One region of the Sphingomonas sp. CFBP 8765 genome, then DNA from elsewhere that is predicted to be linked to it. Evidence: predicted binding sites of a transcription regulator. Region 1 holds the regulator's gene; each other region holds the start of a gene.
What was found. Region 1 encodes LexA, which represses DNA repair genes until DNA is damaged. Its sites were predicted from a motif close to GTTCCNCNCTTGTTCT; they were not measured.

Region 1 (2,200 bases):
ATCGGGCGGGGGACTATGTCCGCGATACGCTGGCGGAGAATGGCGGGGTCGACGGAGAACCGCTGCTGCTGGCGGATCAGCCCGACGCGCGGTGCAGCCGCGAGCTGTGCTTGACGGATGTCGTCGCGCGGGGGCGGGCGTGGCGTGTGCTGGCAACGCGCAGCGTTTACCGGGTGCCGATCGCCGAGATGCTTGCCGCCTGCCGGCGCGCGGACATCGTCATCAGCGAGCGCGGGCTGCCGCGTGGTTGTACGCCGCGATGGCTGAAGCTCGATCGATCGGTGCTCGCGCGGACCGGGGGGATCGCGTTGACGTTGACCGCGGGGCGGATGGTGACGGTGCTCAATTCGGGGGATCGGCACCCGTGGCGCGATCCACCGACGCTGGCGCGGCCGGCGCGACGGTTCAGTGCGGGGGGCGATCAGCGCGGGGTGGCCGGGGGTGCGGCGTCAGTCCGGTTTCAGGTGCCGGGCCGGGGGTGGTCAGAGCGATAGGCTGCGACTGTGTATGTCGGGTCATGATCCTGTGAAGGTGGGGCCTCCGATTGGGAGGGCCGCAAATCAGAAACGCGGACGATGGTGCCTGGGGCCGTTGGTCACGAACGCCACTGCCTGTTGCGTGGCGGTGATGACCGCCAGCGCTCCCCGGCATTCGTCAGTCGTAGCGGCGCAGGATTCCCGACAGCTTGCCCTGGACCCGGACCTGTGCGGGCGCATAACGCTGGGGGTCATAGGCGCGGTTGGCCGGGTCGAGCCGGACCATTGCGCCCTCGCGGCGGAAATATTTGAGCGTCGCTTCGCTGTCCTCGATCAGCGCGACGACGATTTCGCCGTCGCGTGCGATCTCGGTGCGGCGGATCAGCGCATAGTCGCCGTCGAGAATGCCGGCTTCGACCATCGAGTCCCCCGAAACCTCCAGCGCATAATGCTCGCCAGTTCCGAGCAGTGCGGCCGGGACAGCAAGCATCGAACTGCCTTCAAAGGCTTCGATCGGGACGCCGGCGGCGATCCGGCCGTGCAGCGGGATCTCGACGACGTCGTTCGCCGCGATGCGGGCGGGCGACGCGGGCGTGGCGCTGGCCGTATCCGGCGCAGATACGGTGCCGGCCGATGCCTTAGCCTCCGACTTCGGCCCCGACTTCGCCGCAGTCTGTGCGATTGCCGCCTCGGGACGCTCAGGCATCCGCAGCACTTCGAGCGCGCGCGCCCGGTTGGGCAGGCGTCGGATGAAGTTGCGCTCCTCAAGCGCGCTGATCAGACGGTGCACGCCCGATTTCGATTTCAGGTCGAGCGCGTCCTTCATCTCCTCGAACGAGGGCGACACGCCCGTCTCGGCGAGGCGGTCATTGATGAAGCAGACAAGCTCGTGCTGCTTGCGCGTGAGCATAACGGTTCTCCGTCCGGAACAGACGAGGAACTTCTATGGAACACTTGCAGCTTCGTCAAGCGGTGACGTCACGCGATGACGAGGATTTCCGCCGAGTCGCCCGCCCTTGCCGCCGGCGCGTCGCCGTCGCGGATGATCAGGCAGGACGAACGGGCGAGCGTCAGCAGCATCGAGCTGTCCTGGATGGTCGAGGCATAGGCGCGACCCTCGCGCAGTTCGGCGCGCATATAGTCGGTCCGCGACTGGTTGGGCGGAAGATCCTCGCCGAGCAGCGCATGCGTCGTCTGCGGCAGGGGATCGCGCGCGCCGAGCATGTGCGCGACGACGGGGCGGACGAACAGGATCGCGGTGACGAAGGCGGAGACGGGATTGCCCGGCAGGCCGAGCAGCATCGTCCGGCCGAGCGTGCCCGCCATCATCGGCTTGCCCGGGCGCAGCGCGATCCGCCAGAAGTCGATTGCCCCGCCGGCCGCCTCGATCGCGGGGCGGACGAGGTCGTGATCACCGACCGACGCGCCCCCCGTGGTCACCAGCAGATCGGCATCGACCCCGGCAAAGGCGTCACGCAGCGTGTCGAGCCGGTCGGGGAGGATTCCGAGGTCGATAATGTCGACGGGCAGGTCGGCGAGCATCGCGGCGAGCATGATGCCGTTTGATTCCGGTAACGGGACGGGGTCGCTGGTCGACCCGGGCGGAACGAGCTCGTCCCCCGTCGCGGCGACCGCGACGCGCAGCGGGCGGCCGACCGACAGCGTGCCGTGTCCGCCGGTCGCAGCGACCGCGATGCGCGCGGGGGTCAGCCGGTCGCCGGCCC
Region 2 (2,200 bases), 160 kb from region 1:
CTCGCCGAGCTTGGACACGCCCTGCCCGTACATGATGTCGAATTCGACCTGCTTGAACGGCGGCGCGACCTTGTTCTTGACGACCTTCACGCGTGTCTGGTTGCCGGTGACCTCGTCGCCCGCCTTGACCGCACCGATGCGGCGAATGTCGAGACGGACCGAGGCGTAGAACTTCAGCGCGTTGCCGCCCGTCGTCGTCTCCGGGTTGCCGTACATGACGCCGATCTTCATGCGGAGCTGGTTGATGAAGATCACCATGCAACGCGACCGGCTGATCGAACCGGTCAGCTTGCGAAGGCTCTGCGACATCAGGCGCGCCTGAAGCCCGACATGGCTGTCGCCCATCTCGCCCTCGATTTCGGCGCGCGGCACGAGTGCTGCGACCGAATCGACGACGAGTACGTCGATCGCGTTCGAGCGGACCAGCGTGTCGACGATCTCGAGTGCCTGCTCGCCGGTGTCCGGCTGCGACACGATCAACTCGTCGATGTTGACGCCGAGCTTCTTGGCATAGACCGGGTCAAGCGCATGCTCGGCGTCGACGAACGCGGCGGTGCCGCCATTCTTCTGCGCTTCGGCAATGACGTGGAGCGCGAGCGTGGTCTTGCCCGAGCTTTCCGGACCGTAGATCTCGATCACGCGGCCACGCGGCAGGCCGCCGACACCGAGCGCGATGTCGAGCCCGAGCGAGCCGGTCGAGATCACCTCGACCTGCATCGTCTCCTTCGAGCCCAGACGCATCGCCGAGCCCTTGCCGAACGCGCGGTCGATCTGCGCGAGTGCGGCATCGAGCGCCTTTTGCCGGTCGTTGGTTGCTGTTGCCATGCCGGTGTCGATCACTTTCAGATTAGCGGCCATCGATAAGCTCCCATCGCTAAAGCAAGCGCGCGTGCCATTCAACGCGTCAAACGCCATGTATTGCTTTTGTTCTCACGGAACAAGTGCGGAACATCCGGGAATGTGAAAAAGGGCGGCCGCCTTTCGGTGACCGCCCTCCCATCATGGGTCCGCTTCGGCGTCTTGGGAGAAACCTTGGGCCGGTCGGCAAACCGTGGCGCCGATCCGGTAGTGGACATCCCGATTTGACGCTTCCGACTGGTGCGATGCAATCGATTTTATAGCGTCCGGAGTCCCAAAGCCGAACAGTTTCGAAGCGGCAGTTGAACTGTGTTCAGCGCAGCGTGCACGCCAGCGTCCACCAGCCTTGCGCAGCGGCATCCGTCGCCGCGGAATCACGGGCCGCGATGCTGTCGAACAGCGCAAAGCAGGTCGCCCCCGATCCCGACATGCGCGCGAGCAGCACGCCCGGCGCTGCGTCGAGGAGCGCGCGCACCCGGGCAATCTCCGGCGCGATCGCGCAGGCCGGCGCCTCGAGGTCGTTCCGCCCGGCAATCGCGCGTTCGAGCAGCGGCCCCTTGCCGAGCGGCCCGCGGTCGATCCCGTCCCACGCGCCAAATACCGCCGCGGTCGACACCGCCACGCGCGGATTGACGCACAGCAACGGCGTTCCCGCCAGCCCGTCGACCTCGACGAGCGTGTCGCCGCGCCCGGTCCCGAACGTCGTCCGGTTGACGAGGCACGCGGGCACGTCCGCACCCAGTCGGGCGGCAATGTCGTGGAGAGCCGGATCCTGCACCGCGACGCCGTGCAACCGCGCCAGCGCGCGCAGCGTCGCCGCGGCATCGGCGGAGCCGCCACCGATCCCCGATGCGATCGGCAGTCGCTTGTCGAGCGTGATCGCGTGGTGCGCGGCGATCCCGAACGTCGCGACGAACGCGTCCGCTGCGGCCGTCACGAGGTTGCCGTCCCATGGCGCGGCGTCGGTGCCCCCCGCCGCCGGACGCAATGCCGCGGCGAACGGCCCGATGATGGCAAAGCTGTCCGCGTCCGCCGTGCGCACCGTGACGACGTCGCCATGCTCGGCAAAGGCAAACAGCGTCTCGAGCTCGTGATAGCCGTCCGCGCGGCGGTGACGCACATGCAGCGCGAGATTGATCTTGGCAGGTGCGGTTTCGGTCGTCGTCGGCATCGGGGTCTCGGGATCAGGGGTCAGCGGCGCGCAGCGATCGGCAGGCCGGTGTCGATCTTCGCGGCGATGCGCGCGCGCTCCTCGGCATCGCCGGTGACGATCGCGGCCTGCCACGCATAGCGCGCCTCGTACCGTCGGCCCATGCTCCAATAGGCATCACCGAGATGATCG
Region 3 (2,200 bases), on a different contig from region 1:
CGGGCTGCCTTCTCTAGCCGGCGGAAGCGCAACCTCGGCAATTCCCCCGACGTTAGCCGAACCATGGAGCGCACCTGCTATCTCGCGATCAAATTCGCCTGCTTCGATAGCGGCCCGCATGTTCACCAGGTAATCGGCAAAGCGGTCAGCGGGAATGAAGTTCGTCGTTTGACCACCGATCGTCAGTGTCGCCCCATTTCGCGTCGTAGGCGTGAAGGCAACATGCTCGCCGTCACGGACGAACCATGTTCCTGAATGAACACCGTCAGTCGCCCATGCCTTTTCGGCCAGATGTAAATCCTGCAAAACCTCGTCGCGGTCGGAAATTGGGTCAGCGGATGGCGACGAGACGACATCCTTCAAAGCAGACTTGGCCGCGTTAACAATGTTTTCTAGTGCCATTTCACTTCTCCAATACTGCTCCGGGACGTTATGAACGCAACGGTCTAATTCGCAGATTGGGCGCAGGTTCACTGGATAAAATCGCCAGCGCCTTTTTCGGACAAATTTTAGAAAGTGCATCGTTTCTACAGCGATAGAATGACCGCATTCGTGATGCAGATATCCTTCTAACGAATCGCGAGGCTGAAAAAGCAGTTAAAAAGGCTGATTAAACCTCCGGGTTGAAAAGCTAGGATCACGCTAGCGTTCTTTTTATGTTCCGCTATAATCCGGGTATGGAACACGCACTCGAGTCGATGCACGACGGCGCACAGCCGTTCAGTTAGACTCACACTCTGATTGCCGAGATCTTGCCAGAGCTTCGGCCTTACGAGATGCAGAACATCTTTTTCCAATGCTTCGAAGACGGTCCTGAGACCCTCCTGGCACCGATCGAAGCAGAGTTCGCGCGGCGTGGGCTGTGCCGTACGGCAAGTTCTCGACCGATTGCTTCTGATGGCTAGCGTGATTTCGCCGGAGCGGATTGCGGCCATTATCGAGAACGCGCCTGCATGGGATTTGATCGGCCTTACCGCCCCGCGCGAGGGACTGAGAGCAGACGCACGCCTGGAAGTGGCAAGGCATGTCTACGGCACTCTATATCAGCCTGTAGACGCTGAAACGGCGCAGATGGCTTTGCCCTGGTGATCCTGTGGGCAACACGTGGTTTAGGACGCTGGGGATTTCACGAAGCACGAAGCTAATGTGGGGTGCGTATGCTCCAAATGCGGGCGTAAGGGGGGCGTGCACCGCCTGGTTCTAGCAAGATGGTGCTACCTCAAACGCAAGAACATGTCGGTCAAATGCCTCCCCGGATATCTGCGATGTTTGGCTTGCGACAGTAGGCCAAGCAGGATCGCACCGACGCCACTACCGCCGTCCTTTCTCGGTTACGGTCAGGACGAACGCCAATGGAAGCGCTTCGAGCGGAAGCTGAGAGGGTAAGGTGGGCTTCTTGTAGGGGCGGGCGTCATCACCGACTATGCCGCTGATGCCGGGGCGACCGTTCACATGGTCCAGCATCACAGACGAGCGCCGGGGAACACACTACAAGCTAGGCAGTTTCTAAATACGCTGGAAGCGTCCTGCCCTTTCGGGGGGAACGGCGGTGAGAGCTCGCAATGCCCTGTCGGTCTTCAGATTGGCAGGGCATTTTCGTAACTATGTACGGAACCGACGCTGGCCTGTACTGTTGATATCATAACCGGCCGGGCACCCTCCCCCCTTGGCCCGCTGGTTCTAAAGCGCCCCGCTGCCCCCCCGCAGCGGGGTATTTTATTGTCTGGGTCCTTTTGGACAATGGGCCAATTAGGCGTTTGCATTCGCAAAGATGGCTTGAAAATGTCAAAGCCAGAGATCCGTCGGAGCCGTTTTGGCATGTGACGGGTTGGTGCGGCATGTCCCTATCAACAGTCCCCTATGCACTCGCCGTTGACGATGACCCGTTCATCCTCATGGATGTCACAGGTATTCTCGAAGATGCGGGTTTCCGCACTTATGAAGCGGATCACGGCGATGCTGCGATCGCGATGCTCCCCGAGTACGCGCACACAATCACCCTGCTCTTCTCAGACGTCGATATGCCGGGCGATACTAACGGGTTCGAGCTCGCCCACCACGTGGCAGAGAACTACCCCTGGATCGAGATCGTCATCGGCAGCGGCCACCTGCGGCCGAAAGCGAATGATTTGCCCGAAAAGGCGACATTCGTGTCCAAACCGTTCAATGCGCAGATGATCCATGGCCATCTCCGCGAGAC
Region 4 (2,200 bases), on a different contig from region 1:
TACCGCGTCTCGCCGCGCCCGCTGCCGTGATCGTCCTGCGATGAGCGGCCGTCTTCCCAGCGGCGTCCTCGTCAGTGCGCTGCTGCGACGGGTCAACGACGCGGGCGGTTTTGGCGCGGTGCTCGCCAAAGGGGACGCGCAAAGCGGCGCAATCCTAGTGGTCGCCATCGATCGGGGCGCCCTGCCCCGCCTGCTCGAGCGCGGGATCGGCGCCGACGGGCGAACGGCGCTGATCGACTCGACTCCGTCCGAAGACCTCGACGGCTATTGGCGTCGACGGCGGTCGCGCGACCCGGATCTCTGGGTGATCGAGGTGGATGTCGCAGCGGCGGAACGGTTCGCCGCTGAAACGATCCTGGCCGATTGACTCCAAAGTCCCCCCGATAGAGGGGATATTCAACATTGATTGGCGTTGTGCTGGGACGGGTGCGATCCGGATCAGTTACGCAGTCGGGGGGATGCCTGGACGATCGGCTCGTACGATTGGTTCCGTGGTCCAACCGCATCTGAATAAGTTTGAATGACGATTTTGCAGCGGGCCGCAACGATTGCGGTCATGACCTTCTCTCTCGCCGGCCTGTTCGGCAACAGCGCGCCCAGCCAGGCGACCGGCGTCGATCGCTCGACCGCCAGCCTTACCGCACTCGCAAATATAAACGCCCTCTCCTCTCAGAATGTTCCGCAGACCGTTCCCGCCGTGACGCCCGTCACCGCCGTCGAGCCCGCTGCACCGACCGCCGTCCAGACGTCGGCCGAGATCGAAGACGAAGAATTCGAAACGCTCGCCCAGGCCGTTGCCGCGCAGGATAGCGCCGCCGCCGACGAAGCGCTCCAGTGCCTTGCCGGCGCCATCTATTTTGAATCCAAGGGCGAGCCCCTCACCGGCCAGCTCGCCGTCGCCGAAGTCATCATCAACCGCGCCAAGTCGGGTCGTTTCCCCGCCGACGTCTGCGACGTCGTCAAGCAGCGCGGCCAGTTCAGCTTTGTTCGCGGCGGCCAGATCCCCGCGATCAACAAGGGCACGTCGTACCGCACCGCCATCGCCGTCGCGAAGGTCGCACTGGCCGATGCGTGGAACAGCCCGGCCGAGAAGGCGCTGTATTTCAACACCGCCGATCGCCGCCCAGCAGGCCGCGTTATCAAGGTCGCTTCGATCGGCAACCACGTCTTCTATCGCTGATCGACAGCCGATCCGGACAAGGTCCGGTTCATGATCAGCATCCCACCTGCATCGCCAACGCTATAAACAGTCCGTGAACGCGCTTGCGTCGTTCGCGGATTGTTCTATTTCTGGCGCATGCTCGACAACCCCCCGGACTCCTGCATCGACGAACCCGGATCGCCCCTATGTGCCGCCGACGTGGCACGCGGCGTGATCCGGATGTTGTTGCGCCACGACCTGACCGCGATGGCGGAGGTTCCCCTCGACGGGGGGCGTCGCGCCGATCTGATGGCGATCGATGCCCGCGGGCAGATCGTCGTCGTCGAGATCAAGGTGTCGCGCGCGGATCTGGTCGGGGATGGCAAATGGCCCGAATATCTCGGGCATTGCGATCGCTATTTCTGGGCGGTGCCGGCCGGGTTCGACATGCGGCCGCTGCAGGGGGCGGCGTTTCTGCCCGAACGTACCGGGATCATCGTCGCTGACCGCTATGACGCCGCGATCGTCCGCGAGGCGCATACGACCCCCCTGCCCGCGCATGTCCGCAAGCGCTGCACGCTGGCCTTCGCCAGACGCGCCGCACGCCGCCTGATCGCACAGGTCGATCCCGACGCCGCCGGTCTCGCCTTCTGATCCGGCTGGCGGCTGACCCTCCCGATTGGCGGCAGGATCAGCCGCCCGGCGACGTGATCGTCAGAATTTCGGCCCCGCGACCGCCTTGCGGGTCTTCTTTGGCGCATCGGCCAGCAGCTTGGTCACCACGACGTTGCGACCATCCTGCTTGGCATAATCGCGCGCCGACATGCCGGCGATGATATCCGCCTGATCCGGATCGGCGTTTTCGGTGAGCAGCACGCGGATCATGGCAATGTCGCGGCGCTGAACGGCGCGGATCAACGGCGTTTCCCCTGCCGAATTGGCAAGATTCGGATTGGCGCCGGCGGCGGCCAGGATCGGGATCATGTCGGTCTGGCCGAGCGTCACCGCGAGCAGCAGCGGCGTGTTGCCCTTGCCGTCGCGCAGATTGGCGTCGGCGCC

Region 2: recA (recombinase RecA) is a predicted target of LexA. The motif match lies at 935-950, and genes of this name have one in related genera.
Region 3: IFT87_RS21010 (DUF6771 family protein) is a predicted target of LexA. The motif match lies at 648-663, and genes of this name have one in related genera.
Region 4: IFT87_RS05750 (MmcB family DNA repair protein) is a predicted target of LexA. The motif match lies at 1,271-1,286, and genes of this name have one in related genera.

What each region holds. Positions count from the first base shown of each region.
Region 1 covers NZ_JACYTY010000003.1:212,876-215,075, reverse strand. Annotated here, with positions in the region: gene IFT87_RS09600 (ComEC/Rec2 family competence protein) at 1-494, shown strand, start outside; gene lexA (transcriptional repressor LexA) at 655-1,386, opposite strand; gene IFT87_RS09590 (molybdopterin molybdotransferase MoeA) at 1,455-2,200, opposite strand, start outside.
Region 2 covers NZ_JACYTY010000003.1:374,001-376,200, forward strand. Annotated here, with positions in the region: gene recA (recombinase RecA) at 1-858, opposite strand, end outside; gene IFT87_RS10335 (4-(cytidine 5'-diphospho)-2-C-methyl-D-erythritol kinase) at 1,172-2,029, opposite strand; gene IFT87_RS10340 (tetratricopeptide repeat protein) at 2,050-2,200, opposite strand, start outside.
Region 3 covers NZ_JACYTY010000002.1:124,176-126,375, forward strand. Annotated here, with positions in the region: gene IFT87_RS05085 (hypothetical protein) at 1-402, opposite strand, end outside; gene IFT87_RS21010 (DUF6771 family protein) at 898-1,089, shown strand; gene IFT87_RS05090 (response regulator) at 1,839-2,200, shown strand, end outside.
Region 4 covers NZ_JACYTY010000002.1:271,397-273,596, forward strand. Annotated here, with positions in the region: gene IFT87_RS05735 (PaaI family thioesterase) at 1-30, shown strand, start outside; gene IFT87_RS05740 (DUF1491 family protein) at 41-367, shown strand; gene IFT87_RS05745 (cell wall hydrolase) at 557-1,180, shown strand; gene IFT87_RS05750 (MmcB family DNA repair protein) at 1,298-1,795, shown strand; gene IFT87_RS05755 (ankyrin repeat domain-containing protein) at 1,856-2,200, opposite strand, start outside.